DNA from 3 places in the Holzapfeliella sp. JNUCC 80 genome. Region 1 is predicted to be linked to each of the others. Evidence: riboswitches for the same ligand, from Rfam matches in the RefSeq annotation. Region 1 holds a riboswitch; each other region holds the start of a gene.
What was found. A riboswitch is a leader RNA that binds a small molecule or an ion and turns the genes downstream of it on or off. The one in region 1 is predicted to bind lysine.
Positions count from the first base shown of each region.

Region 1 (3,285 bases):
AAGTCCTGGGAATTCCTCAAGGTAACGATCAACAGATTGAGGAGAAAGTCCCCCTCTAAAGATTGTACTTCCTACCCCAGCAATTGGATAAACTGGTACACCACTTTCTTTTGAAAATGCACCTAGTCTGGATAATGCTAGCTTGTTTCCAATAATACTGTTTAAAAATCCATTTGAAAGCGCAGAATCAGAACCTGCTAAGAAAACACGTAAATACTCAATTGGGCGGTTAAAGTGTTTTTTGTACATCGCCATATACTCTTTTAAAATTTCAGGAGCATCTAGCTGCGCTTCAAAACTTTCAAATAGTGGAATCATTTGGAGTTGGTCGCTATTAGGATGTGTATTTTCAAATTCTTTATTCTTGAATTGTGCAAGTGATGCAAACTTATCTTCCATAGCAATCAGTTGATCTGCACTTTTCGTCATTGGCAGAACCGCTTCAAATAGCGGACGTTTTTTAAATTTTAAATCGTCTGCAAAATCTTCTGCCAGCATCATAGTTGTCATAGCTTGCATTAAACTATAACCTTTTTCTTCCCAAATGTTAGGTAATCTAAACGTTAAAAATTTATCGTCACCAAGTTCATGGTTTTTGAAATAGTCGTATTGTTTAGTATACAAACGGCTAATAACAGAAGAATCAGCATGCTTTCCTTCCCAGTCCCACATGTATTCATCGGCATCTAAAGTTGAAAAGTTAGCATAAGCTTCATCGATTTCTTCAAAAGCTGAAACAAATGGATTATGATGCTTTTTAAAGAACGGAATGTTAGCGTTATCTGGATGTTGAGTTCCCATTACGTTTGGTATCATTCTGTCTGTCAATTGATTGTCCTCCTGATTTTAATTACTAGTTATCTGACTGTTTTAAGGTAATCACGAATACGATCCATCGCTAGCTGAATATCAGCTTCAGAAGCTGCATATGAAAAACGAATATAGCCTTGTCCACCTTTACCAAATGCACTTCCAGGTATGACACCAACTTTTGCTTGTTCAGCTAATTCTAGTGCGAACTGGTAAGAATCTTGTGTACATGATGCTGGAATTTTAGCAAGTAGATAAAACGCACCATGAGGCTTAGCCATCTCAAAGTTCATACTTGTTAATTCATCAACAATTAAGTCACGACGCTTTTGATAGATTTTACGCATTTCAATCGCATCATTATCACCATGATTAAGCGCTTCTGTTGCTGCAACTTGGGCAGGATTAGATGGTGAAGTCACCATGAAAGCATGCACTTTAGCAACTTTTGACATGAATTCTCTCGGTCCACAAACGTAACCAATTCGATATCCTGTCATAGCGTGAGATTTAGATAATCCATTAATGTAAATGGATTGTTGAGGCAATAACTTAGCAATTGAAAAATGATCAACGTCATAAGTTAATTCACAGTAAATCTCATCTGTAACAACAAAAATATCATGCTGTTCAATAACTTGCGCTAGAGCCGTAACGGTTTCTTTATCGTATTCAACCCCTGTTGGATTACTTGGATAATTAAGTAAAACTGCTTTAACTGAAGGCCCTTCTTCTTTAATCACTTCTTCCAATTTTTCAGGTGTTAATTGAAAGCCTGTTTGTGAGGTGTCAACCATAATTGGATGTGCACCTAGCAACTCGATAATAGGAAAATAAAGTGCAAATGTCGGTGTTGGCACAATCACTTTATCACCTGGATTTAACATCGTTTCAAAAGTGGCATAAATTGCTTCTGTTGCACCAATTGTCACGATTATTTCATCTTCTGGATTATAATTTAAACCTTGTTGACGCTTTAAATAATCAGAAACTGCTTTTCTAAGCTCTAATTTACCTGTTTGAGCTGAGTAGTGAGAATCATTATTTTGAATGCTTTCTACTGCAGCATTTTTAATATGTTCGGGTGTATCTAAATCAGGCTCTCCAATTGTTAGTTTTACAATATCTTGGATAGCTGAGATTTTTTGATCAAAGCTTCTAATCCCTGATGGATTAACTAAGTCTAATTTTTCGTTATACGTTTCACTTAATTTTGACGATAAATCTGGCATAACAGTCTCCTATTTCCGTAAATTATTATTCAGAAGAGTGGCTATTTAAAATATTAGACAAAAAAAGATTCCTTTGTCTGGGCAGACAAAAGAATCTAAACCGTCTTAGATATCAATTTGTCGATAGCGCTCCATAAGTTTTATGCTTATGACAGTTTATGATTTGTTCAACCATACCCCAACATCAAATCGTCACAACTCTTTGACGTTTCGGCAATATCCCCTCACTAGAGTAACTAATGCTATTGTGATAGCGAGTTATCTAGCTATTGTCAACTGCGACCTCTTCTACTAAATTAACTATAAGTTATTTTTTTGTGTAATTCAACCTTGTATTTCATTTTTGTTTAATTTTTTACTAATAATAAGTAATTAGAATAGTAACTTAATTAAGATAATTGCTCCGACAACTTGCACTAAACTAATCAACAGCCCATAGCCCAAGAAACGACTACCAGAATCTTTAATTGTTTTTAACTTCAAGTTTAGCCCGATACCTGCAAGGTTAATAATACCAAAGAAACCGGTCAATTCTTTTGCAGTATGCGTTAATTGCGTTGGCAAACTAACATAACTATTAATCAAAATAAAAATAACAAACACTAAAATAAACCAAGGTACTTTAATGTATTGCTTAACTGACTTTTTGGCTTGTGGCTCTTTTTGGCTTGCTCCCTGAGCCATTCTTGCAAAACTAATGACAACTACTGATAGCAAAATCACTCGCAACATTTTGAACAATGTCGCATATGTCGTAACATCTTGATTAATTAAGGAAGCTGTCCCCACAACTTGTCCCACAGATTGGACAGTTCCTCCAATTAATGCACCTAAAAGTAAGTCTTGCTTACCGAGCACAACAGGCCCAATGATTGGCAAAACAATTAATAAGACAATTCCGACCAAACTAACTGTTGCTACTGCAGTCCGTCTTTCATCATCGTTTGCTTTGATTTCTGGCGACACAGCCGCTATTGCACTTGATCCACATACGGCATTACCTGCAGCCATTAAAAGCGACGATTTTTTCGATACCTTAAAGACTCTTTTCCCTAGCACAATCGCTACAATAATAGTCAACACCATCTGTAACACAATAAATAAAATCCCATTAATTCCCAATGATTCTATGGTTTTAAGTGTTACGGTTAACCCGAGCAGTGCAATTCCGATTTCAATAGGGTATTTTTCTGACCATTTAACACCTGAATTTAACTTAGGTTGTGTCAAAATAGTATTACCT
Region 1 is NZ_CM132205.1:754,261-757,545, forward strand. It holds gene ppcA (phosphoenolpyruvate carboxylase) at 1-801, opposite strand, end outside; gene JNUCC80_RS03815 (aminotransferase class I/II-fold pyridoxal phosphate-dependent enzyme) at 858-2,042, opposite strand; lysine riboswitch at 2,159-2,338, opposite strand; gene JNUCC80_RS03820 (YeiH family protein) at 2,415-3,285, opposite strand, start outside.

Region 2 (3,285 bases), 320 kb from region 1:
CATTATATAGTCTCCTTTTTGATAATTAATATAAACTGTTTTCTAATTTGATTAAGTCTTGGTAACTTTGTCTTTTAATTGCTAAGTTATCTTTTCCGTTTTCAACAAAAACAACTGCGGGTTTTAAATTACGATTATAATTTGATGCCATTGAGTAACCATAAGCACCCGTATTAATCATTGCAACAATATCACCCGGTTGTGTTTTTGGAAAAGCTGCTTTTTGAATCAAAATGTCTCCTGATTCGCAATATTTACCTGCCACACGGACATTTTCTACTGGTTCTTGATCCATTTTATTAGCAATTACAGCTTCATATTCTGCTTGGTAAAGTGCTGGTCGAATATTGTCTCCCATACCACCATCAACACTCACATAAGCAGATTTTCCTGGGATTTCTTTACGAGAACCGATTGTATATAAGTTATAACCTGCAGGTCCTACAATCGATCTTCCAGGTTCTATCCAAATCGCTGGCATTTTTAAACCAAAATCTGCTGTTTTTTCTTTGATTTTTTTGATGATTGCATCAACAAATACCTCAGGTGCTAGCGGTTTATCGTCATTTGTGTAAGCAATTCCAAAACCACCACCGACATTAATTACATCGGGTTGATAGCTGTATTTTTGATACCAATCATTGGCTAAATCAATTAGCTTTTCAGCTGCCATTTCAAAACCGTTAACTTCAAATATTTGTGATCCAATATGTGAATGGAATCCTTTCATAGTCAAGTTAGGATTGTTTAAAACCGTTGTCAAAGCTTCTTCAGCTTGACCAGAATTTAAATCAAAGCCAAATTTACTGTCTTCTTGACCAGTTTGAATATAGTCATGTGTATGTGCTGATATTCCGGGTGTGATTCTCAACATCACATCAGCTTGTTGCTGGGTATCAATCAAGTAAGACGATAGCAATTCAATCTCATGAAAGTTATCAAGGACGATAACACCTACACCCGCATCGACAGCCATTTTGATTTCATCAAATGATTTATTATTGCCATGAAAACTAATTTTTGATAAATCAAATCCAGCTTGTTGCGCGGTGAATAATTCGCCACCAGATACTACATCCAGATGTAGATTTTCTTTTTGCATCAATTCATATAAGGCTAAACATGAAAATGCCTTGCTAGCATAACTAATTTCATATTCAACATCGTTTTGCTCAAAAACCGATTTGAATCCTGCAATTTGTTGTTTGATTTTTGAAATATCATAAACAACTAATGGCGTCTGATATTTTTGAACCAAATCAACAGTATCGATTCCGCCTATTTCTAAATGATGATTCGCATTTGTGACTAAATTAAAATTATGTTCCATAACGAAAATTCCTCCAAGACTATATAAAAAGGGTTCTTCTGCTATCTAAAATAACAAAAGAACCCTTTGAAAGTTTCACATTCATCATGATTGTTCGTTTGTCGATAGCTCTCCGCAATTACTGCGACAGTCCATGACTTGTTCAATCATGTCCCAGCCGATACTTATCTGCTTAAGTACTAGCTTCGGCAACTTCCCCTTTCAAAATAACATGATTGTCTTAACAGAAGACTAGTTATTTCTAATAATGTTAGTTGCAACCTCTTCGATGTGATTAAAATATTATAATAAAACCAATCAAAAGTCAAACCCTTAGGTTAATTATTTTTTAAAAATTTTTTTATTTTTATTTATTTCCATATATTGACCTTTAAAACAACATGTATTAGTCGGATTTGGGTGTTGAAATTTAAAATAGGCATGTTAAATTTAATTTACTTATCATTTGAAAAGAAAGCTAAAGGGGAATTTTTATGAAAGTAGTTAAATTTGGCGGAAGCTCGCTAGCTTCAGGACAACAGTTTGAGAAAGTTATTAATATTTTAAAACAAGATTCAAGTCGCAAAGTTGTTGTGACTTCAGCCCCAGGAAAAAGAAGTGCTTCTGATACGAAAGTTACAGATTTATTAATCAAATACGCTACACTTACAATCGAAAAAAAGCCTACTGAATCAATCACTGAACAGCTATTCAACCGCTACGTTGAAATCGCAAACCACTTTGATTTAGAAGAAGAAGAATTGCAAAGCATTAAAGAAAAAATCGAAAACTTAAAGCATGAAAAATTCGAAAACAACGACTATCTAATGGCTTGTTTTAAAGCTCATGGTGAACGATTAAACGCAAAGCTAATAACGTTGATTCTGAACCATCTAGGACTTAAAGCTCGATTTCTAGATCCGGAAAAATTTGGATTTTATGTTAGTGATTCAGCTAATAACGCACAAGTTTTAGATGAAACTTACGACAACATTAAATCAATTGATGTTGGTGATGAGCTTTTAATTGTACCTGGATTCTTTGGCATCACTAAAGACAATAAAATCGCCACTTTTTCACGTGGTGGCTCAGATATTACAGGTGCTATCTTGTCAAAAGGCTTCAATGCCAGCTGCTATGAAAATTTCACAGATGTTGATGCAATTTATGCAGCAAACCCTAATACTGTCAAAAATCCATATGCCATTAATAAAATGACTTATCGTGAATTACGTGAACTCTCTTACGCTGGATTTTCAGTATTCCATGATGAAGCCATTATCCCAGCAATTGAAGCTGAAATTACTATTAATGTTAAAAACACTAACCATCCTGATTTACCGGGCACACTTATTGTTCCTGAAAATGATTTTGAGCCAGAACATTTAATAACAGGTGTAGCTAGTTCTGATCGTTTTGCTGCTTTATACCTCCACCGTTACCTACTTAATAAAGAAGTTGGCTTCACATTAAAATTGCTAGAGATTTTATATCGCTATAATGTTTCTTATGAGCATATGCCTTCAGGTATCGATGATTTGACAATTATCTTTGATAAAAGCCAGCTTACAGACCTTAAAATCAAACAACTTTGTCAAGAGATTAAAAACACTCTTCAACCAGACGAAATGCAATGGATTAATGATTACGCCATTATCATGGTTGTTGGTGAAGGTATGAAAGATAACATTGGTGTCTTAGATCGTGTCATTTCACCACTGGCTCAAAATAATATTGGCATTCATATGATTAATCAAGGTGCCTCAAGAATTTCTGTAATGCTCGGAACTAGACAAGCCGATGCTGATTTAGCAATAGACTATATTTATCATAATTTTTTTAGTTAGGAGTTTAACAATGATTACATTACAAAAAGTTCACGGTTCATCTAACCAGTTTTTTATTTTAGATGTAGATCAACTTTCATTTAATCCCTCAGATGACCAAATCATCGCACTTACGCAGCAACTAACAGA
Region 2 is NZ_CM132205.1:429,498-432,782, reverse strand. It holds gene dapD (2,3,4,5-tetrahydropyridine-2,6-dicarboxylate N-acetyltransferase) at 1-3, opposite strand, end outside; gene lysA (diaminopimelate decarboxylase) at 26-1,330, opposite strand; lysine riboswitch at 1,428-1,603, opposite strand; gene JNUCC80_RS02170 (aspartate kinase) at 1,804-3,156, shown strand; gene dapF (diaminopimelate epimerase) at 3,167-3,285, shown strand, end outside.
Region 2: another riboswitch for lysine. It lies ahead of lysA (diaminopimelate decarboxylase); the one in region 1 lies ahead of JNUCC80_RS03815 (aminotransferase class I/II-fold pyridoxal phosphate-dependent enzyme).

Region 3 (3,285 bases), 480 kb from region 1:
TGAAAATACGTGTAATTGTAAAGGTTAGAACTAAGTAAATAAATGTAATTGTTAGGTAAGTGTGGAAGAACTGGAAGTTTTGTCCAGCAATTGTTGAACCTGTGAAGAATAGTTCAGAAACTGAGATGATGCTCAAGACGGAAGTATCTTTGATGTTAACGATGAATTCGTTAGCAACAGAAGGTAAACTGTTACGAACAGCTTGAGGGAGAATGATTTTTCTCATTCGTTGGAAGTGATTCATTCCTAAAGCACTTGCAGCTTCAAATTGTCCTTCATCAGTTGAAATAATCCCACTACGGATGATTTCAGAAAGGTAAGCCCCTGTGTTAATTGAAACAACAATTAAAGCAGCTAAAGTACGGTCTAAGTTAAGCCCAAACATTTGAGCAGCACCGTAGTAGAATACAGCAGCTTGCACAATCATCGGTGTTCCACGGAACAGTTCGATATAAACAGAAGCTAAGAAACTAGCAACTCTAGTTGCCCAGCGTTTACCACGTGTTTTAGCAAGTGGAATGGTTCTGATAATTCCAACTAACAATCCAATAAAGAAGCCAACGATGGTTCCGATTAATGAGATGAAAACAGTCATACCAGTTCCACGAAGTAACATACCACCATATTGTTGCCAAATATTGATAAACCAGTTACCTTCAGTAGCAGGTTTTGGTTGGTTGTGGATAGCATCTGTCATCATTTTGTCACGTTCATTTTCTGGAACAGTTGCTAGAATTTCGTTAACTTTTTCAAGGTTTGGATCACCTTTGCGTAACCCAATCGCACTTTGTGTTTCTGAAGGGTCTAGGTGGAATCCTTTTCCAGGAGCAAAGTCAATCATTTTAAGGTTAGGGTTAGCACTAGATACGCTAATTCCTTCTGATTTTTCGGAAACATAACCATCAATAGTTTTTGATTCAAGTGACACACGCATTGCTGAAAAGTCTTTCATAGCGGGTTCTTTGATGGCACCTTGAATTTGTTCGATAGCATCATAATGGAAAGTTCCCAGTTGTCCTGTGATTTTAGCACCATTAAAGTCAGCTAAGTTAGTTGCGTTAGCGTATTTGCCAGTACTATTCACAACCATTACAATATTTGAGGTGTAGTAAGCGTTTGTAAAGTCAATAGCTTGGCGACGTTCAGGTGTTGGTGACATACCAGCAATAATCATGTCGATTTTGCCTGAAGTCAAGGAAGGCAGTAGGCCATCCCATTGTGTTTTAACCGCGACAACGTTCTTTTTGCCAAGTCCTGCGGCAATTTTTTTAGCCATTTGAACATCATATCCATTGGCATATAATGATTCTCCATCAATTTTGATGGCCCCATTTGAATCATCTTGTTGTGTCCAGTTGTAAGGTGGATAATTGGCTTCCATCCCTACACGTAAAGTATCACTTTCTTCAGCGTGAACTTGATTAGTTGAAAATCCGGCTAATCCAAGAAGCATCACAATAGCGGAAAAGAAAGTTAAAAGCGGGTTAGCTTTCAAATTTTTCATAAAATTACTCCTTCATGTTTTAATTTAACACAATAAAAAAAACCTTTAATTAATAAAGGTTTTGAGGCATTATGAAATAAATTACTGATTATTAAATAACATAATAGCACTCCTCAGATAGACTGAGACAGTTCTAGTCGTTTGCCGACTAGACCCAGAAGACTTGTTGTGTAGGCAACAAGCTTTCTTCGGCGATGATCCTGCCTTAGTTGGTCTTTGTGAACTACACACTCGCAACTAATTAGTGATGACCGCAACCTCTATTGCATTTCTTATTAAATTTACCTACATATGATACCCTTAGAATAGTTTATTGTCAACGAAAACCAGGAGGAAGCCGATGAAAGTTCAGATTTTCATTTCCCATCCAGATGTTAATAATTCTGTTACACAACAATTTTTCAAATCAACACTAGCTTTAGCGGATGCTGAAGTTGAGGTAACTGTATTAGATGAAGAAATGATGCAAAACCAACAATTTAATATTAAGCAACATCAAGAAAAGATTTTAGCTGCTGATCACGTTATTTTCCAATTTCCATTATATTGGTATTCAGCACCTTACTCACTTAAAAAATGGCAAGATGATGTTTTTACAAATCAGTTTGTCAATGAGTTAACCCATCTTAACCATCTCAAACAAAAAAGCTTGTCTTTGGTGATTAATACAGGACAGCCACAAAAAGATTTTCAACCTGGACAAAAATCGCAATTTAGTTTGAACGAAATTCTCAGACCTTACCAGGTTTTTGCTAATGAGTTAGGTTTTACTTATTTAACCCCATTTATTGTGTATCAGTTTGCTTATTTAAATGAACAACAACTCTACCAATTGTTAGTTGGTTACTTAATTCATGTGGAATTGATTAAACCAAGTTTTGTGGATAAGGGTCAATTTTTACTTAACAAAATTAGACAAAATATTAACTTAAACGACAATATTCAGTTGCAGGCTGTTGTTGATACGATAGATGAACAATTGACTGATTACAAAGATCTAAGAGACGCACTAGATGAGGTGAAGGACAATGAAGAATGATTGGATGAAGGCCATTATTGAAGAGGCCTCAAAAAGCGAAAATAATTATGAAAAACGTGCATTGTTGAGTTATCTCGATCAATTTCAACATCAACTAGAAGTTCGCCATGATTTAGCAGAAGGGGAACTTGATGGTAGATTGTGGAACCATGAACAATGGTAAACAAAAAAGACTGACAATTGTCAGTCTTTTTTTGATTAGTCGCCCCATTCTTCAACAGCTTCGTTGATTGAGCCGCCTTCCCATGAAAAGTCGTTGTACCAAAGTGAACGTTTTTCTTGGTTCATGCTGTATAATTTTTGCATATCTTGAGCAGATAATTCAAAGTCAAAGATGTCAGCATTTTGTTGGATACGTTCTTCATGAACAGATTTAGGGATTGTGATAATACCGCTTTGGAAGTTCCAACGTAGAACAACTTGAGCAATTGTTTTGTTGTATTTATCAGCAATTTTTTGTAGTTCAGGATCAGTTAGAACAGCGCCACCGCCAAGAGGTGACCAAGCTTGTAAATGAATACCATGTTGTTGGTTGAATGCTAAAATATCACGTTCTTGAATTAGTGGATTGTATTCCATTTGGTTAACAGCTGGAATAATCGTAGCGTGATCAAGCAAGTTTTGCATACGTTCGTTGTCAAAGTTTGACACACCAATTGCACGAGCTTTACCAGCTTTGTAGATTTCTTCAACTGCACGCCATGTATCCACGTATTTACCAGTTACAGGCCAGTGAACAAGT
Region 3 is NZ_CM132205.1:65,379-68,663, forward strand. It holds gene JNUCC80_RS00340 (ABC transporter permease subunit) at 1-1,504, opposite strand, end outside; lysine riboswitch at 1,601-1,775, opposite strand; gene JNUCC80_RS00345 (NAD(P)H-dependent oxidoreductase) at 1,845-2,543, shown strand; gene JNUCC80_RS00350 (hypothetical protein) at 2,533-2,706, shown strand; gene JNUCC80_RS00355 (aldo/keto reductase) at 2,742-3,285, opposite strand, start outside.
Region 3: another riboswitch for lysine. It lies ahead of JNUCC80_RS00340 (ABC transporter permease subunit); the one in region 1 lies ahead of JNUCC80_RS03815 (aminotransferase class I/II-fold pyridoxal phosphate-dependent enzyme).